DNA from 4 places in the Pseudoalteromonas sp. BSi20480 genome. Region 4 is predicted to be linked to each of the others. Evidence: predicted binding sites of a transcription regulator. Region 4 holds the regulator's gene; each other region holds the start of a gene.
What was found. Region 4 encodes sigma-54, which starts transcription at its own class of promoters, with help from an activator protein. Its sites were predicted from a motif close to GTTGGCACGNNNNTNGNNT; they were not measured.
Positions count from the first base shown of each region.

Region 1: dps (DNA starvation/stationary phase protection protein Dps) is a predicted target of sigma-54. The motif match lies at 5,989-6,007, and genes of this name have one in related genera.
Region 2: P20480_RS02715 (EF-hand domain-containing protein) is a predicted target of sigma-54. The motif match lies at 960-978, and genes of this name have one in related genera.
Region 3: P20480_RS10860 (BON domain-containing protein) is a predicted target of sigma-54. The motif match lies at 4,682-4,700, and genes of this name have one in related genera.

Region 1 is NZ_BADX01000070.1:25,288-32,899, reverse strand. It holds gene P20480_RS11210 (propionyl-CoA synthetase) at 56-1,939, shown strand; gene P20480_RS11215 (methyl-accepting chemotaxis protein) at 2,167-3,246, shown strand; gene P20480_RS11220 (DUF6515 family protein) at 3,522-4,283, shown strand; gene P20480_RS11225 (DUF2189 domain-containing protein) at 4,509-5,288, shown strand; gene P20480_RS17955 (DUF2237 family protein) at 5,476-5,838, shown strand; gene dps (DNA starvation/stationary phase protection protein Dps) at 6,078-6,593, shown strand; gene P20480_RS11235 (hypothetical protein) at 6,757-7,548, shown strand.
Region 2 is NZ_BADX01000160.1:7,193-14,804, reverse strand. It holds gene P20480_RS02710 (PA4780 family RIO1-like protein kinase) at 1-739, opposite strand, end outside; gene P20480_RS02715 (EF-hand domain-containing protein) at 1,032-1,307, shown strand; gene P20480_RS02720 (hypothetical protein) at 1,320-1,775, shown strand; gene P20480_RS02725 (FG-GAP repeat domain-containing protein) at 1,961-3,208, opposite strand; gene P20480_RS02730 (MFS transporter) at 3,432-4,733, opposite strand; gene yghU (glutathione-dependent disulfide-bond oxidoreductase) at 4,893-5,735, opposite strand; gene P20480_RS02740 (rhomboid family intramembrane serine protease) at 5,777-6,358, opposite strand; gene P20480_RS02745 (type 1 glutamine amidotransferase domain-containing protein) at 6,489-7,172, opposite strand; gene P20480_RS02750 (LysR family transcriptional regulator) at 7,338-7,612, shown strand, end outside.
Region 3 is NZ_BADX01000071.1:32,641-40,252, forward strand. It holds gene tal (transaldolase) at 1-762, opposite strand, end outside; gene yaaA (peroxide stress protein YaaA) at 984-1,763, shown strand; gene P20480_RS17975 (hypothetical protein) at 1,860-2,270, shown strand; gene P20480_RS10865 (mechanosensitive ion channel family protein) at 2,560-3,516, shown strand; gene P20480_RS10860 (BON domain-containing protein) at 4,290-4,610, opposite strand; gene srmB (ATP-dependent RNA helicase SrmB) at 4,851-6,077, opposite strand; gene P20480_RS10850 (tRNA1(Val) (adenine(37)-N6)-methyltransferase) at 6,153-6,854, shown strand; partial or broken gene P20480_RS10845 (alpha-amylase) at 7,006-7,612, shown strand, end outside.
Region 4 is NZ_BADX01000099.1:71,661-79,272, forward strand. It holds gene P20480_RS07690 (HPr family phosphocarrier protein) at 76-348, opposite strand; gene rapZ (RNase adapter RapZ) at 392-1,237, opposite strand; partial or broken gene ptsN (PTS IIA-like nitrogen regulatory protein PtsN) at 1,257-1,709, opposite strand; gene hpf (ribosome hibernation promoting factor) at 1,714-2,001, opposite strand; gene P20480_RS07670 (RNA polymerase factor sigma-54) at 2,028-3,527, opposite strand; gene lptB (LPS export ABC transporter ATP-binding protein) at 3,597-4,322, opposite strand; gene lptA (lipopolysaccharide transport periplasmic protein LptA) at 4,319-4,855, opposite strand; gene lptC (LPS export ABC transporter periplasmic protein LptC) at 4,845-5,399, opposite strand; gene kdsC (3-deoxy-manno-octulosonate-8-phosphatase KdsC) at 5,396-5,947, opposite strand; partial or broken gene P20480_RS18210 (KpsF/GutQ family sugar-phosphate isomerase) at 5,948-6,920, opposite strand; gene P20480_RS07645 (calcium/sodium antiporter) at 6,924-7,612, opposite strand, start outside.

The DNA of each region.
Region 1 (7,612 bases), on a different contig from region 4:
AAAAAGCCTACCTTTTGTAAGGTCTCTCATACATATTTAGTTTTAGGAGCCTATTATGTCAGGCCTGTATAAACAGCAATACACGAGCTTTAAACAAAACCCAGCCCAGTTTTGGCTAGAACAAAGTAAAAACATCCCCTGGTACAAAACACCAAACCAAGCATATACGCAGGATAAAAACGGCCTTTATCATTGGTTTAGTGATGGACAATTAAATACCAGCTTTCTAGCGCTCGACCAACACGTAATTGCAGGCTTTGGTGACCAAACTGCGCTGATTTACGACTCGCCTGTTACCAATACAAAGCAAACTTATACTTACAATCAACTACAAAAAGAAGTCGCTAAATTTGCAGGCGTAATAAAAGCACTTGGTGTACAAAAAGGCGATCGTGTAGTGATTTACATGCCCATGATCCCACAAGCTGTTATTGGTATGTTAGCTTGTGCTCGCTTAGGCGCTATACACTCCGTGGTATTTGGTGGGTTTGCAGCGCATGAACTTGCCGTTCGTATAGACGATGCAAAACCTAAACTCATACTGAGCGCTTCTTGCGGTGTAGAGGTCGATAGCATCATTGAATACAAGCCACTTATTGATGACGCCATAGAGCTTGCCAATCATAAAATAGATCACTGTATTATTTATCAGCGCGACCAAGTTACTGCCAATATGGTCAACGAACGCGATATAGATTGGACACACGCAATGCAAACCGCACAGGCGGCAGATCCAACACCTTTAAATGGCAACGATCCACTTTATATTTTATATACTTCAGGTACAACAGGCGCCCCAAAGGGTGTTGTACGTGAAAATGGCGGGCACGCCGTAGCGATGAACTACAGTATGAAAACTGTTTACGGTATGGAGCCAGGCGAGGTATTTTGGGCCGCCTCAGATATTGGCTGGGTAGTTGGGCACTCTTATATTGTGTATGCACCATTAATGTACCGATGTGCAACCGTATTATATGAGGGCAAACCTGTGCGCACTCCCGACGCCACTGCTTTTTGGCGAGTAGTGGAAGAATATAAAGTAAGCGCCTTATTTAGTGCCCCCACAGCATTTAGAGCAATCAAAAAAGAAGATCCTAATGCTGAAGGCTTTAAAAAATATAATACCTCTAGTTTAAAACGATTATTTTTAGCAGGCGAACGCCTCGATCCGCCCACATACAATTGGCTAAAAGAGAAAACTCAACTTCCGGTACTCGATCATTGGTGGCAAACCGAAACAGGCTGGGCCATTGCGTGTAATCCAGTAGGAATAGAAACATTAACAACCAAACCTGGCAGTTCAACCGTACCTACACCGGGGTTTGATGTTCGTATACTCGACATGGACGGTAATGAATGCGCAGCTAACGAACAAGGGGCCGTAGTTATAAAACTACCTTTACCACCCGGATGCTTACCCTCTATTTGGCAAGACACAGCCCGATTTAAAGCCAGTTATTTAAGTGAATACGAGGGCTACTACCTCTCTGGCGATGGCGGATATATAGATGAAGACGGCTACTTGTTCATAATGGGCCGCACTGATGACGTTATAAATGTTGCAGGCCACAGACTTTCTACCGGCGAAATGGAAGAAATTGTAGCGGCTCATCCTGCGGTTGCCGAATGCGCTGTATTTGGTGTTAACGACCCACTAAAAGGCCAGCTCCCAATGGGCATGATTGTACTTAAAAATGACTTTACAGGGTCAAGCGAAGAAGTCGAAAAAGCACTTGTTGCCTCAGTGCGCAATCAAATTGGCGCCATAGCGTGTTTAAAAAATATAGTTAGCGTAGAGCGCTTACCTAAAACTCGTTCCGGAAAAATACTACGTAAAAATTTACGCCAACTTATTGATGGCGACGAACTACAAATACCTTCAACCATAGACGACGCGAGTATTTTTGAAGAAATAAACCAACAACTTACTATGCGTTAGTCCAACCAAACAAAGCCACTTTATAATTAATAAAAAGTGGCTTTGTTTATTAGGACATGGGTATATAGAGAGTTAAAAAGGAGTTAACTGAAACAAATAAGAGAATGTAGGTAAACGCTTAGTCACTTTTTAATAACAAACAGTGATTATAAATATAGGCTCAATAAAATTTTACCTCTATAATGATAACTAAATGTAAATTATTTTTTAAAAATCAAGGTCTAAATATGTTTGTTTTAAGTTCAACCTACTCGATATTGAAAAACGAAAATGACCAACTAAAAAAAGAAATTGAGAGTTTACGTAATAAAAATACAACGCTTATCAATGAAAATACTTCTCTAATTGAAGAGTTAAATAACCCAAATAATAATGAAGATCATAGTTTCACTCACTCATTACTTTCCAGCTCTATAAATGGTGTTGCTCAAATCGAAGATATAAGACAAACCGTATTGGGCTCTTACTCTAAAATTGATGAAGAAAACAAAGTAAGCGATAAGATAAACACCCTGCTCGAAAAATCAAATAGCTCGCTAAATCATATTGTCAAAGAAATGGATTTAATGACCAGTAAAATGGGAAGCATGACTGAAAACATTTCAGGCCTAGCTAGCATGGCCGGTAAAATCAGTACGTTTGTTTCAACAATTAGTAAAATATCAGATCAAACAAATTTATTAGCACTTAACGCTGCTATTGAAGCTGCCCGTGCGGGTGAAGCTGGCCGAGGCTTTAGTGTTGTAGCAGATGAAGTAAGGGTGCTAGCAACAAACACGAATAAGTCAGCGCAAGAAGTGGCCGACCTAGTAAAAGAAATTATTAACAAAACAGATGAAACAGTGGTATCAGTAGAAGGTATTAAAGAAAATAGTTCGCACCTAAGTGATAATTTTGATGCACTGAATACCGATTACACTTCAATTATCGATTTTTGTAACAACATGAAAAATACGATTTCTCAGGCTGCTACGTTGTCGTTTATTCAAACCGTTAAACTAGATCATGTTGTATGGAAAGGTGACATTTATGCAGTAGCAAATGGCCAAAGCAACAAGTCAGTTAATGACTTTAGCGACCATACAATGTGCCGATTAGGCCAGTGGTATAGTTCAGAGCAGTCTGCTGAATTTAAACACACCAATGCATTTAAACAATTAGAAAACCCGCATAGTGAAGTGCATAAAAATGGTGTTGCGGCTCTGCACTCAATTCAAAATGGCGATAAAGAATCTGCAATTAAGCATATTCATAAAATGGAAGCAGCCAGCGAGCGTGTGATGCATCTACTCGATGAGATTTGTTAGCCCCAGCTAAGTACTAATGAACAAGCTATTAAAATGATTTAAATTTTAATAGCTTGGCTTATAAGTTAGTCTTTAATTTTAACCTGCACTCTTTTTTTATCACATGTATAGATTGTTTAAAGCGCCCTGTTTAAAACTGTAATAATAAGTAAGAAACTGTTTAGCTTACGTAAAGCAATGTAAAGGAACGTCCAAACATTAAATAGGTCAGTTAATGTTCAGTTTCAGAGGTTAATACTAAGCCTAGTTATGTAACAACATAAACGAGGCACACTATGAAACTTACATTTTTACTATCGGGTATAATTGCCATTAGCGCGCTTTCAAGCGCCGCAATTGCAGCGCCCAACGAGCGAGAAGCTCATAAAAATTATAAGCACGAAAACCCTAAACGCATTGAGTATAAGCGCGATGAACGTCGCCATGAAAAAAAACTACGCATAGAGCATAAAAAAGAAAAGCGCCAAGACCGTAAAAAAGAAAAGAACAAGCAAAAAAAGCAGCAAGAAAAGCGTAAACAACTACGTTTCGACAATCATAAATATAACTACCTAACTAATAGGTATAAGCCGCGTTATTACAAAGAAAATAGATACATAAGGCACTTGCCAAGAAGAAGTACCTCTATTTGGTTTAATGGAATTTCATTTAGCTTTAATGACGGCATTTACTACCGAAAAGCTAAAAAAGGCTATCACGCTGTGATGCCACCTCGCGGACTGCGCATTAAAAAACTTCCTAGACATTATTCGCGTATGAAACATCGAAACACCACATATTATGCTTATCAGAACGTTTTTTATATTGCTGATAACGGCGGCTATAAAGTGGTAGATGCGCCAATAATTCAGCGCAACAAAGCTATTAAAATTGGCAACGTCTTCGACTATAGCTTAGGGCAAGTTTACGATGAACTACCATCGTCAGCTGAGCCAGTTACCATAAACTCTCAGCAATATTTTAAATACAACGATATTTACTTTTTGCCACAAATAAATGGTGACGAGATACAATACCTAGCAATCAGCTTAGGCTGAGCATTATTTAACTACTTAACCTGCCTACAGGTTAAGTAGTACTTTATTAATATTGATTTCAGCAATCCTCCTATAAAATTTTCTTTTGTAATCCCCCCTTCTAAAAACATAAAACGTTTATTTAGTGAACAATTTTAATTTTAGCTCCGTATGTCTGTTTAATATTTGTAAATAAAGCGTTTATGACCTAAACCTAAATAGAGGCTTTATAGAGGAGCTCCACTTATGCCTACAACAAAAACAATTGAAAAAAATACCGAATTTGCTCGCTGTATAGAGTGTAACAAAGTAGATACGTTCGCTGCTTTTCACTGGTTAGCACTTGCGTTTAAAGATATGACCCGAGCCCCGTTACTTACTGTAATTTATGGCCTAGTGTTTAGTATTATTCCTGCAGCTATTATCTACTCTGCATTTTTTGCACAAAGCGTATTTGTAATTTTACCCGCCACTGTTGCGTTTGTTTTAATTGGACCCGCTTTCGCAGCCGGCCTATACGACGTAGCATGGGAACTCGAAAAAGGCCACAAACCCACTTTTAGGCATTCGCTAAAGTCGATGTTTAGAAACCCAGTTGGAGAGTGGGGGTTTGCAATATTATTACTCGTAATAATGATTGCGTGGATGCGCATTGCCGCCCTTGTTCATGCTTTATACCCTAACTACGCTAACCCAACATTTGAAGAACTGTCAGCATTTTTAACGCTTGGTACAATTGCAGGCGGCGTTTTACTCGTGTCTGTTTTTTCAGTGTCTGCATTTACACCACAAATTATGATGGAAAGACGCGTAGACATAATGACAGCTATCGTCTCATCTATTAATGCCGTTAAAAATAATTTTGCGCCAATGGTTGTTTGGTCAATATGCATTTTCCTAATGGTTGCGCTTGGTTTTGTAACTGGGGCTGTTGGGTTTATTGTGATTATGCCACTACTTAGCTATGCAAGCTGGCACGCATACATTGCAGTAATCAAAACTAAAAAAGCCAGAAAATACGAATAGTTAACTTGTGCCACGATCTGGTGAAACTTGTTTGTGGCACAAATAATACTTTTCCCCTCCTCCCTTCATTTAAATGCCCCGATTTTTTTAAAAAGTCATAATCAAACATCCTCACTTTAGTAGCTATACTTTTTAGCGCCTGATAAAGTAATTTTACTGTATTAAACATAATGACTTAAGGCACCTTATGGCAAATCAATTTAACGTTCTGGATACCCGGTTACAATTATGCTGTGGGAATGGCGGGTATACTCGCGAGGGTTTTTGCTATGTACCAAACTCTGATCGCGGTAATCATAGTGTGTGTGCAATTATGACCGAAGAATTTTTACAGTTTTCGAAGTCACAAGGTAATGATCTCATAACGCCCAATCCACTTTACGATTTTAAAGGCTTAAAAGCTGGCGACAAATGGTGTTTATGCGCAATAAGATGGCTTCATGCGCAACAAGCAAACGTTGCGCCGCCAGTAATCTTGCAGGCCACTAATAAAAAATCGCTTGAAGTAATACCGCTTGAATTACTAAAGGCACATGAATACACCCGTTAAAAATATTCTAGTTTAGTTTCAGCAAATCTGTTTGGTCTGCAAATTTTACAAAAAGATGCAGACTTTTCATAACCACCTCATATTAATAAAAAACCAAACAAAAGCAAAAACACAAGCGACTGATTTAAAACAATTTTATTTAGTTTAACTTTCGGCATATTGATTGCTTCATACAATTATCACGTATTTATTACGTAAAGGACTACGTGAAAATATTAAATAGTTAAGTAGGAGAAGTTATGAGCAATACAAATAAGCAAGCTAAATTTACTGCACCAGGTATGAGCAACGAATCAGCTGAAAAAACTATCGCAGCCTTAGATAACCGCATGGTTGCACTTATAGATCTTCAATTAACACTAAAACATATTCATTGGAATGTTGTTGGTCCTAATTTTATAGGTGTGCATGAAATGCTAGACCCTCAGGTTGAGGCTGTGCGCGAAATGACAGATACAATAGCCGAGCGTATTGCCACTTTAGGCGGCATACCAGTAGGGACACCTAAGTCAATTGTTGACCGCCGTACATGGAACGAATATTCATTAGGTAAAGGACTTGTTACCGAGCATTTAGGCGCGTTAGATAAGGTGTACAACGGCATTAATGCCGATCACCGTAAAGCCATCGAAGCGGTATCAGATTTAGATCCAGTATCTGAAGATATGTTAATAAGCCAACTTGCCGATCTTGAGCAATTTCAGTGGTTTGTAAGAGCACACATAGAGTCAGCTACTGGTGAATTAACGCAATAATACCTTTATTACCTAAGTACCTTAGCCCAGCATTTTTGCTGGGCTTTTTGTTTAAATCATAAAACAAAATATCACTAAGGTATTTGAGCCGTGCAAGAACTTGTGGCATAAGAATTAACCTACTAGTATCAGTAAGTAGTTTTCAATATTGGTACAAATTAGTATGATAAGTTTTAATACCCCTAAACAATTTTGGCTTTTTTCTTTAATCTTTTTATCAGCCTGCGGTTCAGGCAGCAGTAATACCAAAGTTCCGCAATCAAATACAAGTGAAAGTCCGACTCCAATTACACAAAACAATATCGAAGATAATTACAACATTATTATTTATGGCAATAGTCACAGCAGTCAGTTAGGGCGGATCATTGAGCATATAATCGAAAACCAATACCCAGATAAGCCAGTTCAAACAACCACAGTGTCGGGACCTTTTTTAGATAATATTGTGAGTAATAGGGCAAACGTAGACAAACTTAAAAACAAAAATCTAAGCCATGCCATTTTTCAAGGCCAAAAATACTCTCAGTCTGGTTTAACAACTTACCCTACTGATGCCGCTGAGCATTTAATTTCATCAGCTAAGGCACAAAATATCACACCTATTTTATTTCCTGAACACCCACAAAGAGGCAACCCTGAAGAAGGCCAGCGTGTATACGACTTACATTTATCAATAAGCGCTAAACAACCTAGCTGCGTAGCTCCTATTGGCCTTGTTTGGAACAGGCTTTTAGTGTTAATGCCAAATGCAAAACTACATATGGATGATGGCAACCATGCCTCTTATGCAGGCAATGTATTAACAGCAATGACTTTTTCAGAAATAATTACTTCACGACCCGCCGATATCATGAAATTTGACCCAACTATTAATTTGTCAAAGCAAGAACAAGCTCTATTTGGTCAAGTAGTTACCGAAGTGCTTAATTTATATCCTGCTTGTGGTGTAAGCTAATCTAATTATAAATCTATTTTTGTGTTTTAAATTTTTTACTTTAATTAAAAATAAAATGTCAGAT
Region 2 (7,612 bases), on a different contig from region 4:
CACCGGTGAGTATAGAATTAGGTGTAAGTTTTGCCTCTTCAAATAGCGCCCACATTTCTTTAGCGTATTGGGTATTTAACAACTCAGGTGCAAACTCACTATAGTAACGACGCATGTTGTTTACGTCACGAGCAAACATGGCTTCAGCGCTATTGTTAGCGGACGCATTTACAGCTTGCGGTAAATCAATGATCACAGGGCCTTTATCGTCAACAAGCACGTTAAACTCTGATAAGTCTCCATGAATAATACCCGCGCACAGCATAAGCATAATGTAATGCATCATCAGTGTATGTTGTTTTATAGCTTCCTCTTTACTCATACTTACATGGCCTAGCTGCGGCGCAACATCGCCTTCGCTGTCAGACACAAGCTCCATAAGTAAAACACCATCAACACAAAAATATGTATCGGGTACACGCACACCGGCTCTAGCTAAACGAGAAAGAGCATCAACCTCAGCATTTTGCCAAATCTCTTCTTCTAACTGGCGCCCGTAACTTGAGCGTTTTCCCATTGCGCGAGCTTGGCGACCACCGCGAACTTTTCGGCCTTCTTGGTATTGTGCGGCTTTTTTAAAACTGCGTTTAACAGCATCTTTATAAACCTTTGCACACCGAATGTGTTCACCACAGCGAACTACAAATACATCGGCTTCTTTACCGCTCATTAGTCGGCTAAGTACTTCGTCAATTAAACCGTCATCGATAAGGGGTTGTAAGCGTTTTGGTGTTTTCACAGCTTGCCTGCTAAGTGGAGTTGGTTATTAATCATTATTTAAGAAAGTGCTCTGTAATTAGTTGTTTTATATGCTCAAGCAGTATATCAGCTTTGAGAATTAAGGGCAGTATTACGCGCATTTACACATGCTTGCGTTAGCTTATCTGCTGATTGTAAATTGAGCAACCAGAACGCCCTAGAACACATCAATTTTTTAAATTATTTAATACTTCCTTATTATTTGCACATTTTTTGCGTTTTTAAGGTGTAAGTTTACGGTATCAACACGCCCTAAATATAAGGTTATTACTATGAAGCATTTAACATCAACGGCAATGATTGTATTACTTAGCATTGTTTTTTCGGCCAATATTGCTGCAAAAGGAAGTAATAACAAACCGCCTAAGCCAGACTTTTCAACTCTCGACACCGATGGCAATGGTGCAATTAGTTTTGATGAATTTAATACTAAAAAGCCACCTCACGGTGACGCACAGACTATTTTTGATGAAATTGATGCTGACGGTAATGGGGAAATCAGCGAGCAAGAATTAAGTGAACATAAACCGCCTCGTCGTGAACGTTGAAAGGAAACTAACATGATCAATTCAATAAACAATAACGCTACTAATTTTATGCCGCAGCAAAAAAGCCAAGCAGTATCGCTAACATCAGAACAAAGTGATTTTGTAAAAGAAACGCTAGCGCAATTTGATCCCGAAAACTTAACCTCTGAAGATGCAAAGAGCATTCAAGCTGCGTTTGAAGAGCAGGGTATTTCACCCACTAAAGAGCTGGCAGAATTAATGAGCGAGCTTGAATTTGATGCTAAAAGTATTGGTGATGCTGGCCGACCTGAAGGGCAAAGACCGCCTCCACCGCCACAAAATTCACTAGAGCAAGTTAATACAGAAGATGTAGTAAGTTACCTTGATGAATTACTCGAGCAGTATTCAAGCCAAATAAACGATGAAGATAAAGACGCTATACTATCGGCTGTTCAAGAAAAGTTTGGCTTGTCTGAATCTGATTCGTTACTCAGTATTAAAGCGTAAGTATGTGTAAAAGCTGACATTAAAAGCCCAGTAATACTGGGCTTTTTGTGTAGGTGGTTAGTTTAAGCGGGTTTTAATTTTACTGGTGCCATCTTCTTCGGTAAATTTAAATACAAAGTCTTTTTTACCGTCTTGGTTAATGTCAACTAACAAAATATCTTTACTTTTTTTAGGTAGGGTTAATTTTATTTTTTACGCTTTTTGTTAAGCAAATTGTCCTCTTCGCCGTAGTAAACATAGAGCGTTTTTTTGCTGTATTTATATACCGCATCAGTTTTGTCATCCCCGTTTATATCGCCTATGTATAAGGGTGGGGTTGCATCGCCATTGCTCATATTTATTTCCATCTCAAGGTCAATTTCTATACTTGATTTACTAGCAAATGAGCCATCGGTTTGTTGCTTATAAATATTCATTTCTACATCTACGTCAGTTTTACCACCGCCCATAGCCATAGAGGCAATAGTGCCAAGGCCAATGTCTAAGTCCATTGTTTGCAGGTCTATTAAGCCATCGTTATTAAAGTCTGTTTCAAATACAAGCTGACTAGGGCCGCTGGTATTTAACAATTTAATAGGTGTTTGACTAAACCCTGTTTTATTACCCAAATAAAGGTTATGCGCTATGTCAATATCGAGCGAATCCATACCTTCCACTGGCTTATATTGCTTGGTAATAAAGTCTAAATAGCCATCGTTATTTATATCAAGAAGCTGCTTTATTTTGCGTTTTTCACCGTTACTAAGCTCGCCCAACTCAATATTAAAATTAACGTCAGCCATGGCTTTGTTGTAACCATTAGTATTTGCGTAAAGCACATTGGCGCCTTTTTTATTTAAAAACACTAAGTCATTTAGGCCGTCGTGATTAAAATCCGTAATTGTAGGTTGGTTATTAATATCAACTTCAAGGGTGAGACCATCTTTTGAAAAATCACCAGTAAACTGCGTCTTTTTTTCAAAAGTATGAGGGGTAAATTGGCCGTTGTTAGTTTGAATATAAAGGGTTGTTTGGTTTAAGTCTGGGAGCAAAATATCACTCAGGCCATCTTTGTTGGCATCAATGATAAAGTTTATTTTTTCAAACTCTGTTACTTCTAACTGGTTTATTACTGATGTATATGCAAATAAAAGTGAAGGTTTTTCTTTATCCGCTTTGTAAATGCCATCGCTAGCTACCACAAGCGCTTGCTTATCATTTGTATTAGCAAGTGTTGCCACGTCAAAACCAATTGCATTGTCAGGCAGAACGAGCTGAGAGTTTTGCGCTGATAGTAAATCAATGCGTTCTAGCTGCTTAAGCTCTTTGTTAAAAGCAAATAACGTTGTCGAGTCGGTTGTTACTAACCCTTCAGTGGTTTTAATCGACATGGTTTGCGCTAATAAAGTACTAGGTGCAAGCAATATAAGTAATGCACTAAACGGTTTTAACATGGTAAATCCCTTTGTATAATTTTAAGTAGGCGAATATTTAACTCTTTTCAGCCTACGGCAAAAACTAACGTTAGGGTGTAAGTAATTGTAATAAAATGTTTATGCTAGTTAGCTTAATTAATCTAAGCGCTGAGCATATCTGCTAGAGATAGGTTTATTGTCCACAGTGCAGTTTAATCAAGTAAGCTGTTTTAGGTATTAGTGCAAGTTGATATGGTTAGGGTTACTCTATTTTAGGTAAAAATAATGCACTAATGGCGCCACAAAAACCAAGCAGGCTGTAGAGCAAAATAAGTTCAGCGGTAGATAAAAAGCTCTCAAGTAATCCAATGCTGCCTAACAGGAGTAAAAGCACGCCAATAACCGTGTTACTTACTGCAACATAGTCGGTGCGCTTGTTTCCTTGTGCCATATCGACTAAATACGTTTTGCGGCCAAGGCGAACACCTTGGTGAGCAACAGAGAGTAAAAAGTAAAGCGTAGGCAGCAGCCACCAAGCACTCAATAAATGGTTAAACCACGTTGCAATAACAAATACCGTTAAGCCATTAAGAGTTACAAGCATGGCACTAAGCACTAAAACTCGTTGGCTTGATAGGTCGCTTAATCGCCCCCAAATTGGCGCGGACACTAAACTGGCTAACCCCGATACAGCAATAAATGTTGCAAGTAACGAAAACTCAAACGATTGGCGACTCGCTAAAATAATATAAAATGGCGCGCTTAAAGCTGAGCACAATAAAAAAGCACGTGTGACAACAAAGTGGGCAAATTGCTTATCTTGGTAAAGGAGTTTAAGTTTTGTAAATGCATGCAGTAGCCCGTTTTTCCCACCGTCGGTAGCCCCTTTGTATTCATTTATGCGGCTATAAAAAAAGGCCGCCACAATCCACATTATTGCGCCCAATACCAAGGCAATTAATACTGTGTTTTGTTCTTTCTGCTGTGAAAAAAACCACATCAGTAGTCCAAAGGTTAGGGTTGCCAAACCTGCAATACTTGCCGCTAAGCCGCTAATATTGCCTCGCTGTTTTTTGGGGATCACTTTACCCAGTACATCTTTTGCTGCTACTGAATTAAAGCCTCGTGCTAAACTAAATAATATTAACAAACCTAAAATAGCGAAGCCTGCTTGTTTTCCCTCTAATACAAAAGCAACGCCTACCATGGCTAATATACATATCGATTGCGCAATAGCGCCAATTACCCACACCCATTTACGAACAGATAATTTGCGGATCACATCGGCAATAGCCAACTGCGGAAGTAAAGAGCCAGACTCCCTTATTGGCACAAGCCACGCTATAAAGCTGCCAGGTACGTTTAAGCTATGCATTAACCAGGGAAGCGTAACTTTGGGATTGAGTAGTGCGTCTGCAAACTTACTAAACAGCTGGCTTAGTAATAAAGTAATGAAGTTACCGGGCACCTCTTTACATGCAGACTCATCAATTTCCTTGCAAGCTTTAGCATCTTCTTCATTGTTAAGGCGCTTATAAATTTGCTCTTTTGTTAGTTTGACCACGGCTTTACACTGCTTTTAGGTAAGTAAATTTATACTAGGTTGATATGTTTAAATATTCTACTTTCAGGCAGGGTAATGTGATCATTTTAGTAGCGCCATATTTATAGCGGACATAAAAAACCAGCATTTAAGCTGGCTTTTTTGATGCATTCTAGTACTTTATTTAAAGTCGTCTGCGCTATGTCGCTCGGCTAACTGTTCTTCCTCGGGCCCCCATGTGCGATTAACACGACGACCTCTTTTAACCGCTGGACGCTCAGCAATTTGTTTGGCCCATCTAACAACATGCGTATAAGAGGCAACGTCTAAAAACTCAGCAGCATCGTACAAGTCGCCTAAAACAAGTGAGCCATACCAAGGCCAAATAGCAATGTCGGCAATTGAATATTCATCACCTGCCATATAGTCGTTATTGCTTAAATGCTGATTAAGTACATCGAGTTGGCGTTTGGTTTCCATAGTAAAGCGGTCAATGGGGTATTGCATTTTACTTGGCGCATAGCTATAAAAGTGGCCAAAACCGCCACCTAAGTAGGGTGCAGAGCCCATTTGCCAAAATAACCAGTTACGGCACTCGGTTTTTGCTACAAGGCTTTTGGGTATAAGTGCGTCAAACTTTTCACCTAAATATTGTAAAATAGAGCCAGACTCAAATACACGAGTTGGCGGTGTTGTTGAGTGATCGAGTAACGCAGGAATTTTTGAGTTTGGATTAATATCAACAAAGTCAGAACCAAACTGATCTCCCTCGCCAATATTAATTAGATAAGCATCGTATTGCGCATCATTAAGGCCAAGCTCTAAAAGTTCTTCAAACATAATAGCGGCTTTTTGGCCATTAGGCGTTGCCAGCGAGTACAGTTGAAATGAATGCTCGCCAATAGGCAAGGTTTTGTCATGAGTTGCCCCAGCTATGGGTCTATTAATACTGGCAAACTTACCGCCACTTTCACTTTCCCACGTCCACACTTTGGCTGGTGTGTAATTGTTTGTATCGCTCATAAATAACCTCACTGTTAGATTGATTCACTTAAAATAGTTTTTTATAAACCTTTTTGTCTATCTGCTTTTGCTAATTTATAACCTAAAAACAACCCGCTTAGGGCTCCGAATAAGTGGCTTTCAAACGAAATATGAAAGCGTTGCGGCAATACGCCCCAAATAAATCCGCTATAAAGTATGGCAACAACGATAGCGATTACGATTGATTTTAGCGAACGCCTGACCACGCCATAGCAGAGAATAAAACCCCACAACCCGTATATTACGCCGCTCAAACCAACATGAAGGCTACTACGGCCAAATGCCCAAACTAATAACCCGCCCAAAAGTGCGGTGAAAATAAATACAGAGTAGAACCGTTTAACACTGTATTGACAAATGAGCCAGCTGAGCACCGCAAAAGGCAGCATGTTACTGGCAAAGTGCCACCAGCTACCGTGTAAAAAGGGAGCGCAAAGTATGCCTATTAAACCTTGTATGCTGCGCGGGTAAATACCTAAACCATTAAGGTTTATACCAGGAAGGCTATTAATAACTTGAAGTACAAAGCAAGCAGCGACAATGCTAAATATAGCAAAGCGAGTCGTTGTTAGTAATGACAGAGACGTAGGCTTGGTTGTCATAAATTTCCCTAATTGACCTTAAACAGTTGCCAGTATAGGAATTGTATTTGGTAATGAAAAGCAAATAAAAAGCACAGCTCAAATGCTGTGCTTAATTAAGGCCGCGTTGGCCTTTAGTATTTAAATGCTATTAACCCAATTTAGTTAATAGTTTTTTAGCAGCAAGCTCTGAGCTTGCAGGGTTTTGACCCGTAATCAGCAAACCGTCTTCTAGGGCAAGTACACCCCAATCTTCAGTTTTTTGGTAATCGCCACCTTTTTTGATTAGCTCGTCTTCCACTAAAAAAGGAACTACGTCGGTCAGTTGTACAGCTTCTTCTTCACTGTTGGTGAAACCAGTTACTTTTTTACCTGCTACCAATGCGTTGCCGTCTGCATCTTTAACATTTAAAAACACAGCACTTGCGTGACAAACGCCAGCAACTGGTTTTTCTTCTTTAACAAAACTTTCAATTAGTGATACAGAATCGGTGTTATCTACTAAATCCCATAATGGGCCGTGGCCGCCAGGGTAAAATACTGCGTCGTAATCACTTGAGTTTACTTCGCTTAGTGCATGTGTGTTGGCCATTAGCGCTTGTGCTGCGCTGTCTGCATCGTAACGTTTAGTTGCATCGGTTTGAAAATCAGCAAGTGTGCTTGTAGGGTCAATTGGCGGTTGGCCACCAGCAGGAGATGCAAGTGTCACTTCAGCGCCAGCATCAACAAATGCATAGTAAGGTGCTGCAAATTCTTCAACCCAAAAACCGGTTTTTTCACCTGTGTTACCAAGATCCGCATGTGAAGTAAGTACCATAAGTATTTTTTTAGCCATAACTATATTCCTTCGATAATTGAGTTAATTAGTATTTGGTATTCACCAAACTCGTATTATTACTATATGCATTTAAATTACTTTAAACAACGATGATAAATTTGACTTTATTGGTTTAATAATTGATACAATGAATGGGTTGAATTTTAACTAGGCGGAAAAGCCATGAAAGTGTCATTCGAGCAATTAAAAAGTATGGTGGTGTTTGCACAAATTGTAGAGCAGGGAAGTTTAACAGCCGCCGCTAAGCAATTAGGTTTAACACGCGCTGTGGCAAGCTATCATTTAAAAAAATTAGAAACCCAGCTTGAAGTTACACTTTTAAATCGCTCTACTCGCACGATGACACTTACAGAGGCCGGTATAGCGTACTACGAGCGTTGTCGCGTTATTACTGAGCAAGCCAATGCCGCTAATCAACAAATAGAGAATATAAAAAG
Region 3 (7,612 bases), on a different contig from region 4:
GTTACCTAAGTCTTCTAAAAGGTTAGGGCTAATAGTTAGCTTGTCACAACCTGTTAGTGCAATAATTTCGCCCGTATTACGGAAACTTGCGCCCATCACTACTGTTTTGTAGTCATGACGTTTGTAAAATTCAAAAATGCTGCGTACTGATTGAACACCTGGATCTTGTAGTGGATCCGTTGGTTTTTCCATGCCGTTAGCAACGTGCCAATCTAAAATACGGCCCACAAATGGCGAGATTAGAAATACATTTGCATCAGCACATGCACGGGCTTGGGCGTCGCTAAATAATAAAGTAAGGTTACATTTAGTCCCTTCTTTTTCTAACTGCTCAGCGGCTTTAATACCTTCCCACGTAGACGCAACTTTAATTAAAATTTTGTCTTTGCTTACACCTTCTTTTTCGTAAAGGCTAAGTAATGTGTGTGCTTTATCAATAGTTGCTTGAGTATCAAACGATAAACGTGCATCTACTTCGGTAGAAATATAACCCGGTACAATCTCACTAATTTCTTTACCAAGTAAAACAGCAAAGTAGTCACATGCAAGTTCTAGTTGTTTAGCTGGATCTTGCTCGGTTTCTTTTGCATAGCTCCAAGCTTTATCTAGGTAAGGCTTATAAGCTTCAATCTCGCTCGCTTTTAATAAAAGCGACGGGTTTGTGGTTGCATCTTCTGGTTGATGCTTTTTGATCGCTTCAATATCGCCAGTGTCGGCTACGATAGATGAATGTTGTTTTAGCCTTTGTAGAGCTGAAGTCATTTGCTTTCCTCATTCCAAGCAAGTTAAAAGAAAAATCGACCCTTAATATATACCATCCATACTGCAACAGTGTGACAATGCTTGATAGGTCTTATGTCCTTATCAATTAAAAAACGGCAATGTATGAATTTTTAAGGGAGGATTTATATAAACAAAACGTGCTTTTCGTTTCATTTAATGTTGAAATTGACATTAAATAATTTACAAGTCAATAGCTAACTATGATCACTGTTATTTCACCTGCAAAAAATCTTGATTACGACACGCCACCGGCAACCGATAAGTTCACTCAGCCTGAATTACTCGAGCACAGCGAGGAACTCATGAAAGTATGCCGTGAACTAACACCTGCGCAAATTGGCAGTTTAATGAAAATTAGCGATAAGCTTTCTGGCCTTAACGCTGCTCGCTTTAGCGAATGGTCGCAACCCTTTACCATTAATAATGCCAAACAAGCCGCGCTTGCTTTTAATGGTGATGTATACGGTGGGTTAGAGGCGAGTACTTTAACTGCAAGCGACCTTGATTACGCGCAAAGTCATTTGCGTATATTATCTGGATTATATGGCCTGTTAAAACCGCTTGATTTAATGCAAGCGTACCGACTAGAAATGGGCACTAAGCTTGAAAACTCTCGTGGTAAAAACCTGTATGAGTTTTGGGGCAGTATTATTGCTGATAAGCTAAATGAAGTAACAAAAGCACAAGATGCACAATATCTCGTTAACCTAGCTTCAAACGAATACTTCAAAGCGGTAGATAAAAAAGCGCTCAACGCGCAAATTATTACGCCGCAGTTTAAAGACTGTAAAAATGGGCAATATAAGGTCATTAGTTTCTACGCTAAAAAAGCGCGTGGCATGATGGCGCGTTACATTATAGAAAACCAAGTAACGCAGTTAAGTCAGTTAAAAGAATTTACCGTAGACGGGTATTACTATAGTGCAGAGGCGACAGCGAAAGAATTAGAGCCGGTATTTTTACGCGACGAGCGAAATTAATATTTACAACCCCAAGCTTATTTCGCTTTTCAAAAGCAAAGTAAGCCGGGGTTTTACCTTATTTAGCAAAAAAAGTAAATTTAGAGGAACACGTCATTGTCACCCGATTACTCCCGTTACTCTCTTAAAGAGCTGCGCGAAGCGCTAGAGACGATAGACAAAGCTAGATACCCTGAGCGACTAGAGCAAATTTATTGTGAAATAACAAAACGAACCGTTGCAGCGAACTCAAACATCCCTAACTCAGATATACCTCCAAGCTCCTGTGAAAATGTAATGATGGGTCGTCGAGTCTTTGTGTTCATCCTTGGCATTATTTTTATCTGCTGGGGAGGGTATAGTGCAATAGAGGGAGAAATGGTGGGGAAAAATCGTATTTATACAAAAGAAAATGACCCATTTTTATTTTATTTTCGAGTTCTCATTTGCATAGGTGTTGGAGTCATTTTGCCCTACTATGCAGTAGTAGGAAAAAAGAATAATCACTCTAGTGCGCACAAAAAATAGCATATAGAGTAACATCACTGGCTTATATCTGAGCCCTTATATGCGTTAGTTATGCATTAAATCGTCACCTGCAGCGCCAGGGTATTCACTTTTTTGGCAATTTCTTTTGCACCGCTTATTGAACCGAGCGAGCATTGTCTTTTATTACAAAACTTTCATCTATAGTCACTTTTTATTTTAAACCTTCGCTATGTGCACCGACTTGACCTTTTGCAGGTCGTTAACTTTTTTTGCTGGTACTAAATTTGCAAAGTGGTTCTATTCATTTCATACATTAGGTGCAAATTAAATGATTAGTATTCCCTCAATTAGTGAAGCTGAAAAGCTAATAGAAGAAAAACTCGGCGGTTGGTTTGATGTTGTTATAAGTCACATTCCTAATTTTATAGTGGCGGTTATTATTGCCATTATATTTTCAATGCTAGCGCGCTTTGCTGGCAACCTAACGAAAAACATATTGCGCCGTTCACTCGACTCTCAACAAATAGCCGATTTAATGGCGTCAATATTTAAGGTTATTGTACTGTGCGTTGGGGTATTTATAGCGCTGGATTTTGTGGGTTTAAAAGGCACGGTTACCTCTTTATTAGCCGGTGCGGGTATTGTTGGTTTAGCCATAGGTTTTGCGTTTCAAGATATGACCGAAAACTTGATTGCGGGCATAGCAATGGGTATACGCAAGCCCTTTAAAACAGGAGACGTAATCGAAACCGACGACGTGTTTGGTTCAGTGCACTCAATAAACCTGCGTAACACGCTAATAGAGAGCTTTTATGGGCAGTTAATTTTAGTACCTAACAAGGTATTATTCAGAAATGTGTTAAAAAATTACACCACACTTGGAGTTAGGCGCATAGAGGTACCGGTAGGCATTTCGTATGGTGACGACATTGAAAAAGCGAAAGAAGTTATTGTAGATAAAATTAACGATTTGGACTTTGTCATTCGTAAAAACGAAACCGATGTTTATGCTGAAGGCTTTGGCGACAGTAGCATTAATTTATTGGTGTGGTTTTGGATTAAATACCCAGGTGAACCAGACTTTATGACAGTACGCCATAAAGGTGTAGTTGCCGTTAAACAAGCGTTGGATGAAGCTGATATTAGTATTCCATTCCCTATTCGCACGCTCGATTTTGGTATTAAAGGCGGTGAAAAACTCGATGCCATGATCAGCGATAAAATAAGTCAGCAATCATCAAATAAAGGCAACGCTGGTGGAGCTGATTCAGGCCAAAACGAATAAATGAGCCATTAATACCAGTGGGAATTATTTACTCACTCGCAACGCAATTTTACATTTAAATACGCGTTGTGGGCTTAAATAAAAATGACTTATGAGTCACAACGACTAAATGCAGCTTTATAAAGCTGCATTTTTTTATGGCTATTTAAGTGTTTGAGAAGGTGAGAGCAACGTTAATTGATTATTGATTAAGGCCTATTTACCTTTTGGGGTGAAATTGAAAGCGGGCTATGTGATATATCGATAAGGCTAAGCCTATTGTGTAGTTACTTCCCGAAACTGACGATAACGCAACATAAATATAAAACATGCAGTAACTTTTGTGGTCCCTTCCCTCATAGGTTGCTTCTTCTTGTTGCCTAAATAATAGGTAATAAGGAGCAAGTAGGGCGTATAAGCTGTATACGACTTTAAGTTATACCTACATAGGCGTAGTCATTAAAATAATGCAGGAGTAGGTACTTAGCTTACTGGGTCACAAATCGCACACCGTAATTATGTTGCTCCTTGATAGAACACGCTTTAATAATGTCAGTTAAACAGGCCTAGGCTTAATATAAATTTATTATTTAAAGAGCGGATTATTTTGGCAAATATTAGGTTGTAATGTATGCAATTTACAATTGGTATTAGGCGGTAAGTAAGAGGTAATTAAAGCGAGTTCTTTATTGTAGTTAATGTGAGTTGCAAGTAAATACTGGCACAAAAAAAGCGCAGCATGTGTTGGAGTAACATGCTGCGCCTAGGATCAATTGAGTTAATAAAAATGCGATTCAAATAACACTAATTTTGTTACGGATGATTTTAACACCATCCATATTTTCTAAAAACTTTTGAGCAAGCGCACGTTCAAAACCGGTTTGCGCTTGACCATGTAATATTACCTCGCCATCTTTAACCTGTACGCGAATATTGCTTAATGCAAAGTTGGGGTTAGTACGAAGCGTGCTTGTAATGGTTTGCTGAAGGTTAGGTTGAGTTGCTACGCTGCTGACTACGGCTAGGTGTGTTGCTGCACTCACTTTGGTAGCGCAGGCTAACAAAAATAAACAACAAAACGAAACTAACGCGATAGTTAACTTTAAGCGGTTCATAACTCAATCCTTTTATATCAATTAAAAATTTAGCCAAACCATTAAATATTCTGGCTATTCTGTGTTTAATATTACAAGTTCAGTGCCAGTTTTAATTTATTGAAATATAAGGTTATTTTGTTAAGTGGGAATTCAGGTGGGCAATAATTACATTTAAATGGGTAGGTGTTACATGCACCGGTTACCTATGTTACACGCATTAAAAAGCCGGCATACGCCGGCTTTGGTAAATATGCTAAGTTACTTTTTCTTTTTAACTTTCGCTTTTTTCTTTGCTTTCATTTTTACCGGATCTTTGCGCTTTTTAACCGGTGGCTTAGCCTCTTTATGCTGAGGCTCTATTCCTTTAATTACACGGCGTTTAAGCTTTTGTTCAATGTAGCGTTCTACTTTGTACAAAATACCAATATCATGCGCTTCAACTAATGAAATAGCGATGCCTTTTTTACCTGCACGACCAGTACGGCCAATACGGTGAACATATACGTCGGCGGTACGTGGCATATCAAAGTTAATAACGTGGCTAATGTCAGATACATCAATACCGCGAGCAGCTACATCTGTTGCAATTAATATTTTAGTGCGGCCACTATGAAAGTTTTCCATTGCTTTCATGCGCTTGTCTTGTGGCATTTCACCTCGCAGCCAAGCGGCTTTTACACCGTTATTAGTTAATTCACCAATGAGAGTTTCTAAACGTTCACGGGTTTTAACAAATACAATGGCTTTACTCACGTCAGGGCCGTTAAGGGTGTTGACTAAAAGCTCGAGTTTATGGTGGTAATCATCAGCAAGATGAACCCACTGGTGAATTTTAGCTTTTTCTTTACGAGACGACTCAGCTTCTAACAAAGCCGGATCGTTTAATGTGGTTTCTGCAAATCGCTCTACGCTATCACCCTCAAGGGTTGCTGAGAATAAAAAGCACTGACGGCGATTTTTAGCTTCGTCACAAATACGGCTCATTTCTTTTTTGAAACCCATGTCTAGCATACGGTCGGCTTCATCAATAATAAGCATTTCGACATGTTCAGCATGAAAGTTTTCAGTTTCAAGGTATTCCATTAATCGCCCTGGAGTGGCAATTAACACGTCGTTATTTTTTTCAAAAATTTCTTTATGCGTTCCGTAGTTTATACCACCGGTCACGACACCTATTTTTAGGTGCGTACGTTTGGCTAGTAACTCACATTGCTCATGAATTTGATAAGCCAGCTCACGTGTTGGCGTCATTATTAATACGCGGGCAAAACCAGGCTCACGGCGCGGAAAATCCAATAAGTATTGAATCGCAGGAATTAAAAATGCCGCTGTTTTACCTGTGCCAGTTGGCGCAGACGCTAAAATATCACGTCCCTGAAGAGCTTCAGGAATAGCTTGTTGTTGAATACTGGTTGGCTTCTCGTAGCCCATTTTATCAATGGCATCGAGTAATTTGGTATCAAGATCAAATTCAGAAAATTGCATAGAGTGTCTAAAATAGTGGACAATTACCTTGATTATACGCGCTATGCTGCGCTTGGTGAATGAAAAGGTGAAAAAATGTCTGGTTTTGCATTTAAACAATTTAAGGTTGAGCACGACCTCTGCGCAATGAAGGTTTCAACCGACGGCATTTTGCTTGGTGCGTGGGCAAACTTAGCTGGTGCAAACTCGTTACTAGACATTGGTACTGGCACGGGGTTATTGGCGTTAATGTGTAAACAGCGCAGGCCAGCATTAAGTATTACTGCGGTTGAAATAGATGAAAACGCATACAATCAAGCATTACAAAACGTAGCAAATAGTCCGTGGCCCAATATAGCTATTAAGCATCAAACTATTCAAAGCTTTAATAGTGACGCTCCCTTTGATGTCATCATTTCTAATCCGCCTTACTTCAATCACAGTTTAAAAGGCAATAATGCCGCCCGAAACACTGCGCGTCACACCGATGGTTTGAGCTTTGAGGAGCTAATTAACGCGTTTAAGCGGCTTAGCCATTCACAGTCACGGTTTAGTTTAATACTGCCAAACACTGAGGCTTTAGTATTTATTGAGCTTGCTACTCAAAAAGGGCTTTATTTAAATGCACATTGCCAAGTAAAAGCGACACCTAGCAAACCCATAAGCCGCAGTTTAATGACGTTTAGTTATCTAGAATCACAAACCGACAATTCAACGCTATGCATTAGAGAGTTAAACAATAATTACACTACTGATTACATTACTTTGTGTAAGGCATTTTATTTAAAGATGGCGTAATTGTGAGGGGTATTATCTAATAATAAAGGATAGTTTACCCATAATGCATACGTATTCAGTTGTTATTTAATCAACCTCAGGACTAGTGTTAACCACTTGTAAATAACGTTGGGCATGTTGTTTAGCCCGCCAACATTTGGAAACACACACTATGAAGCTGAATAAAATGGTCACCACCGCCGGTTTAAGCCTAGGTTTGCTTTTGCCTAACCTTGCAGCTGCTGCACCCACTACGTTTGTTCATTTATTTGAATGGAGTTGGCCCGATGTTGCACAAGAATGCGAGCAGTTTTTAGGGCCAAAAGGGTATGCTGCTGTACAAGTGTCCCCGCCAAACGAGCATATTACAGGCAACCAATGGTGGACTCGCTATCAACCTGTGAGCTACCAACTGCAAAGCCGAGGCGGTAACCGAACGCAGTTTGTAGATATGGTTAACCGTTGTAAAAGTGCAGGGGTCGATATTTATGTAGATACCTTAATTAATCACATGGCGGCTGGCAGTGGTAATGGCGTTGCGGGTAGCACGTTTGGTAATAAACAATACCCAATTTATAGCCCACAAGACTTTCATGAAAGCTGTAGTATAAATCCAGAAGATTACGGTAATAATCGTTACCGCGTTCAAAACTGCGAGTTAGTAGGACTTGCTGATTTGAATACGTCTTCAAATTACGTGCAAAATACTCTCGCTGCTTATATTAACGACCTTCAGGCTATTGGAGTAAAAGGTTTTAGATTTGATGCGGCTAAACACG
Region 4 (7,612 bases):
AGTGGGTGGGGGAGTACGACCTAGCAGCCAGTTATTTTGATTATAGTTATTTTATTTAAATGTTAAAAATTAACGTTACTCTTGTTCGTTAAATCGTTGCGAAATAAGTTCTCCAATGGCATTTAAAGCTTGCTCTGCATCAGGCCCTTCACATACCACTTTAACTTCTTTACCTTGGCTACTTTCAAGTAGCATTAGTGCTAATACACTGTCACCAGCAGCTTCTTTATCATCTTGAAATAAGGTGATTGAAGCATCAAATTTTACAGCGAGTTGGGCTAATACAGTCGCGGCTCTGGCATGCAGTCCTAATTTATTTTGTATTAAAAAAGTGTCTTCTATACGCATACATTACTCTATCAAAGCTGAACAGGTTATTAGTTTTGTAAAATTACTTTTCTTGTTCTCTGTGACGTATTTTTACATTGGGATGCGTAACTGCAAAGCTTTCGCCAATTGTTTGCGCTAAATATACAGAGCGATGTTGCCCGCCAGTACAGCCAATCGCAATAGTTAAATAGCTTCTGTTATTTCGCTCTAGGTGTGGTAGCCATGTTTGTACAAAGGTTTGTATTTGCCATGTAAATTTTTGAACTATGCTGTGGCTAGCCAAATAATCTTTTACTGGTTGGTCTAGGCCGTTGAGTGGTTTTAGTTCAGGCTCCCAGTGCGGGTTAGGTAAAAAACGTGCATCAAATACGTAATCTGCCTCTTTAGGAATGCCATGTTTAAAACCAAATGATTCAAATGTAACAATCAGCTGCTTGTCTTTTTTACCTAGTATTTTTTCGCGAATTGATTCAGCAAGTTGATGAACGCTTAGCTCACTGGTATCGATCATGTAATCGGCGCGCGTAATTAGCACATCGAGAAGTTCTTTTTCTTTTTTTATGGCTAAATCAAGCGGAAGTGAATCTATTGATAAAGGGTGTAAGCGCCTAGTTTCAGAAAAGCGCTTAATAAGGGTTTGATCTTCACTGTCTAAGTAGAACAGCGTTGGTTTTGTAAAACCCGGTAAGTATTCGATGATGTGATTAAATTCATCTTGCTCTTTTGGTAAATTTCGCACATCTATACTAACGGCAATTTTATCGTAGTTATCAGAAACGCTTCTTACCAAAGAAGGTAATAAATTTACTGGAATGTTATCTACGCAATAATAACCTAGATCTTCAACAACGCGCAAAGCAACCGACTTACCAGAACCAGAACGGCCACTTATGATAATCAACTCCATTAATCACCCTTTAAATTTGTTACGATTGGTCAACAATAATTTGATACAACTCAGCATCCGATTTAGCACAGCGAAGCTGCTTACAAAATTCTTTATTTTTAGTTTATCAGCTATCGTTGCTAGCGTCTTTAAATGCTGTTGGTTATCGCCTTCAGGTACGATGAGTGCAACAAAAATATCAACAGGGCGGTTGTCTATAGCATCAAAATTAATCGGTGTTTCACTAACTAACACCAATGCTAAAGGTTCTTGTGCGCCGCTCATTCGGCCATGTGGAATAGCAATACCTCTTCCTATCCCTGTGCTGCCTAGTTTTTCGCGGGTTAATAAAGCGCCCAAAATATCCTGTTGAGATAAATACGGTAATTTATCGTGAGCCAGCTCGCTAATAAACTACTAAAATTCTTTTTTTACTATTAAAAAGGACCGCAGCTTTACTGCAGTCCTGGCATATAAGTGAACTTAATTTCATCATATTAGTGTCGAGCAAGCTTCTCTTTGTGTTTAATTACTTGACGGTCAAGCTTGTCAATCAATGAATCAATAGCTGCATACATATCTTGATGTTCAGTGGATGCGAATAATTCAGCACCACTTACATGAATAGTTGCTTCTGCTTTTTGATTTAATTTTTCTATATCAAGAATGACATGAACATTATTAATATGATCAGAGTGCCTTTCTAGCTTCGCAAATTTGGTATTTATATAGTCTCTTAATGAATCAGTTAGTTCTACATGACGACCAGTTAAATTTAGTTGCATAAGCATTACCCTCTTTGTTTAGCGTCTTAGATCAGGCTCTTTCGCTGATTTGACGGTGGAATAGCCAGAGATTCGCGATATTTTGCGATTGTACGTCTCGCTACTTTAATTCCTTGCTCAGCCAATATATCCGCAATTTTGCTATCACTCAATGGTTTTGCTGAGTTTTCTGCTGCGATTAATTTTTTAATAAGTGCACGTATTGCCGTAGATGAACATTCTCCACCATTTTCGGTACTAACGTGGCTTGAGAAAAAGTATTTAAGCTCAAATATTCCACGCGGTGTGTGCATATACTTTTGCGTAGTTACGCGCGAAATTGTTGATTCGTGCATTTCTACCATTTCGGCAACATCATTTAAAACCATCGGTTTCATGGCTTCTGGCCCGTGTTCAAAAAAGCCCTGTTGTTGTTTAACAATACAGTTAGTTACTTTTAAAAGTGTATCATTTCTACTTTCTAAGCTTTTTATAAACCATTTAGCTTCTTGTAAATGTGAGCGAATAAATTGACTATCGCCGCTTGATTTAACTGTACGCGACATCGCTGCATATTGGCTGTTTACACGAATTTTTGGCATGCTGTCTGGGTTTAACTCTACAATCCAGCGGCCTTTAATTTTTTTAACTGACACATCAGGTATTACATACTCAGACTCTTCTCGTACTATTGTGTCTGCAGGCTTAGGGTTGAGCGTATGAATAAGTGTCATTACTTCTTTAAGCTCATCTTCTTTGAGCTTCGTTTTTTTCATTAATGTACGGTAGTCACGAGCAGCTAACAAATCAATGTGCTCGGTTAAAATCATTTTTGTTTCATCAATAAAAGGCGTGCCTTTATCAAATTGATTTAACTGAATACACAAACACTCTTGTAAGCTACGTGCCGCAATACCCACTGGGTCAAATAGCTGAATGCGCTTTAATACCGCTTCTATTTCGTCAAGTTCAACCTCAACGTCATCGTCGTTATCTTGATTAAAGCTCTCTAAAATCTCTTCGCAACTGAGTGTCAGTATGCCTGAATCATCCACCGCTTCTACAATAGCAATAGCGATGGCTTCATCTGTAGGGCTAAATGGCGTTAATTGTAATTGCCACATTAAGTATTCGTGAAGCGTTTCAGTTGATGCGCCCTGATATATAGACTCATCTTCAGGCATTGGGCCTGAAGATGATGCAGGGGCTGCACTCATATACTCATCCCAGCTAACATCCATTGCCATGTCGTCACTTACGGTATCTTTAGCAAGCGCTTCACCACTGTCTTGTTCATACTCGCTAGGGGCTTCATCGGCAGATACGGTTACTGTAACTTCATCGTTATCTGCTTTTTGCTCATTTTTGCCCGCAAGATCATCGGCATAGTCTTGCTCCTCAACCTCAAGTAATGGGTTGCTGTCGAGCGCTTCTTGTATTTCTTGCTGAAGATCCAATGTGCTTAATTGCAGCAAGCGAATAGCTTGTTGCAACTGAGGTGTCATTGTAAGTTGCTGGCCCATGCGCAGCTGTAGTGATTGCCTCATGTATCTCTAACAATCCTTTTAAGTTGTTATAGTTAATACTAGCAGATGCTTATAAATAAGGCGTAAATGTTACAGCCTAAATTGCTCGCCTAAATATACATCGCGTACAGTTTTATCATTTAATATGTGTTCAGGGGTACCAGAAGCAATCAGTTCCCCATGAGAAACAATGTAGGCTTTTTCGCAAACATCAAGGGTTTCTCTTACATTGTGGTCTGTTATTAATACGCCAATCCCACGGTTTTTCAGGTGTTCAATAATTTTTTTAATATCTAATACTGAGATAGGGTCAACACCGGCAAATGGTTCGTCTAACAAAATAAACTTTGGATCTGCGGCTAAAGCACGTGCAATCTCCACTCGGCGACGTTCTCCGCCCGATAATGCCATGCCTTTGCTGTCGCGAATGTGTTGAATGCTAAATTCATCTAATAGATTATTCAATGTATCTTCTCTGGCTTGTTTAGTGAGCTCCTTTCGAGTTTCTAAAATAGCCATTAAGTTTTGATACACTGTTAATTTTCTAAATATAGACGACTCTTGTGGTAAGTAGCCAATGCCTAATCTAGCACGACTGTGCATAGGTAAAAGCGTAATATCGTTATCATCGATAGATATTTTGCCTTTGTCGCTAGGGACTAAGCCTACAATCATGTAAAAGGTTGTTGTTTTACCTGCGCCGTTTGGCCCAAGCAAGCCTACAATACTGCCAGCTTTAACTTCTAAGCCCACATTTTTTACAACTTCACGGCCTTTGTAGCTTTTGGCTAGTAGCTCTGCTTTTAATGTGCTCATGGTTGGCCTTTGTCATTTTTTTTAGGCTCCACAGGCACTAAGATAGTGTGTACACGGTCAGTTGAGCTTTCATCTTTTTCGGCGCTAATAAGCTGCTGTTCTATATCGTAGGTAATGCTTTTAGCATTCATTTTTTGCCCAGCTTGAGATATCTCTGCATCTCCAATTAATGTTAAAAAACGCGTTGAAACATCGTATCTAACTTCATTAGCGCTGGCGCTCATTATTGTGCCGTCGGCTTGTTTTTCTTCAAAATATGCAGGCGTACCTGTGGCAATTAACAATTGCTTGTTGTCGCCTAGCTCATCGCGCTTGTGAACCTCAAGGCGGTCTGCGGTAATTTTTCTGTCGCCATGAATAATTTCAACATTTTTTTCAAAGATACCTACGTTTTCTTTTAGTTGACCCTCTTGTTTATCCGCACTAATCGAAATTTGATTTGCAGAAATTGGCGCTGTTGTTTCAGCGGCATTAGTACCTAATGCAAGTAAAAATGTTGGAATAATAAAGAGTGTTGATAGTTTATTGGTCATAATAAATAGTTCGCGTATGGTTAATTAATTTTATCACTTCGGTTTTTAAATCGGCTTCTAAGCCTTTACCGGTGATTTTTAAATTGGGCCCTGTAACAATGACAGGCTGCTCTGATTGCATCGTTAGTAATTTTATATCTACCTGAATGTTATCAGCATTAATTTTATCTATCATTGCGTTATCAGTTAAATTACTAGCAACAACGTTACCTTCTAATATTAGTTGTCTGCCTTCGTATAATGTTGCTTCATTAGCGTTAATTCGCCATGTTTGTTTGTCGTTGTATAGCGTAAAAATAGGTTTATCAAAAAAGGTAAACCCTAATTCTTGATATAGCTCCATTCGCGCTGCCGTTACTTTATGGCTGATTTTCCCATTTTCGTCATACGCTGTTTGTTTTAGCTCTATGGCTGTGTAATCGGGCTTTGCAATTATGTCTGCTTCGGTTTGTTGTGGTAAATTTACTTGTGTGAAATAAGGGTACCAAAGCCAAACCATACAGCTGATGAATAAAACGCTTAATATTATGCGCGCTGCATTCATGAACTAGTCCCTTTTGTGGTCAAAGGTTTGTTATTTTCAAGCATTAGCAGGTCGGTTAGTTCTCTCACTGCACCAAAGCCACCTGGCATTTGTGTTGTATAATGTGCTAAACGTTTTATTAGCGGATGTGCGTCATTTACTGCAACAGCAAACCCTACTAACTCCATCACTGGCATGTCTGGGCCATCATCGCCAATGTAGGCAATTTGCTCATCATTTAAATTGAGCTTTGTTTTTAGTTCTTCGTAAGCGAGTAATTTATTTTCTTGGCCTTGGTATATATGTTGTACTGTTAAGCTTGTCATACGCTGTTGTACTATTTTTGAGTGGCGTCCTGTAATTACCGCAACTTCAAAGCCACTATTAATTAGCGCTTTAATGCCAAAGCCATCTTTTGTATTAAATGCTTTGAGCTCTTCGCCTTGGTTACCCAAATAAATGCGACCATCAGAAAACACACCATCAATATCACAAATAAGTAGCTTTACTTTTTTTGCACGTGCTTTTGCGTCTTCACTCAATGGTTGATAGAGCTCTTCAAATTGCATTTATAATACTCCTGCTTTTAGTAAGTCTTGCATATTTAATGCACCAATAGGGTGGTTTTGCTCATTAACGATGATTAAACCATTAATACGCTTTTGCTCCATAATATTAAGTGCTTCAGCGGCCAAAATATCTTGCGTTGCCGTTGTGCAGGACTTGGTCATTACAACATCTATTTGTGTTGTATGTATATCAATTCGTTGTTCTAAAATACGACGTAAATCACCGTCGGTAAAGAGCCCTACAAGTTGTTGCTGAGAATCAACTATGGCTGTCATGCCTAAGCCTTTTGCCGACATTTCTATCAGTGCATCTTTTATAGTTTGAGTAACGTTAATAATAGGTGTGTTTTTACCGCTATGCATGACATCTTTTAGGGTCAGCAGTAAACGTTTACCTAAACTGCCGCCGGGGTGAGATAGCGCAAAGTCATCAGCTGTAAAACCGCGAGCTTCTAACAGTGCAACCGCCATGGCATCGCCCATTGCAAGTGTTGCTGTTGTGCTTGCTGTAGGGGCTAAGCCTAACGAACAGGCTTCTTTTTGTACTTTTATGCAAATATGTACGTTTGCAAGCGTTGCCATTGTTGAGCTAGCGTTGCCTGTCATGGCTATCATTTTTGCGCCGAGGCGTTTCAAAACGGGAATTATATTGAGGACTTCGCTTGTTTCACCAGAATTAGAAATTAGCATAACCACATCATTTTTAGTGATCATACCTAAGTCGCCATGACTTGCCTCACCGGGGTGTACAAAAAAATGCAGGGCTGCCAGTACTTGCTAACGTCGCCGCTATTTTATTGCCAATATGACCCGATTTTCCCATGCCTATAACAATAGTTCGCCCTTGGCAGTCGTATATTAACTGACATGCTTGATGAAAATTTTCATCCACATATTGTGCAATATCACTCAATGCTTGGCGCTCTATGTCTAATACACGTAGGCCTTGTTCAATAAAATTTAGCGTTGCCATTACTTACCCTACTTGACTGAAAATATACCCTTGGTAGCCTAAAAAAGCGATTAATAATAAGCCGCCCTCTACTCTATTGATGCGCTGAGCACCTCTAAAGTTCAATGACATGATAATAAGTGCGACCGTGGCACCAATCATAATAAGTATGTCGCGGTTAGCAACAGACGGGTCTATAACAGAAGGGTTAATAATGCCTGCGAAAGGCAGCACGGCAAGAATATTAAAAATATTAGAGCCAACAATATTACCCAGTGCTAAGTCATCTTCATTTTTAAGAACCCCCGCAATTGAAGCTGCAAGCTCTGGCAAGCTAGTACCTATTGCAATAATTGTTAAGCCAATGACTAAATCGCTTAGGCCAAAATATTTTGCAATATCGACCGCTGAATCTATTAAAAAATGTGCACTGACAGGAAGTAAGACCATACCAATAACTAACCAAATTACTGCTTTTTTTGTTGGTACGTCATTGGGTACTTCATCACATGCTTCTGATACAAATGGGTCTGTTTGATTTTTAGCACGTAGCGAAACAATAATCAGCCCGCCAATAAAGACGACAAAACCAATTAATAAGGCAACGCCTTCAGCAAGCGAAAAGTAGTTATCTGAAAAAATATACCAAGTAGCTAGAGATACAATAAGCACTAACGGGATTTCACGTTTTAATGTACTTGAAGAAACGCTAA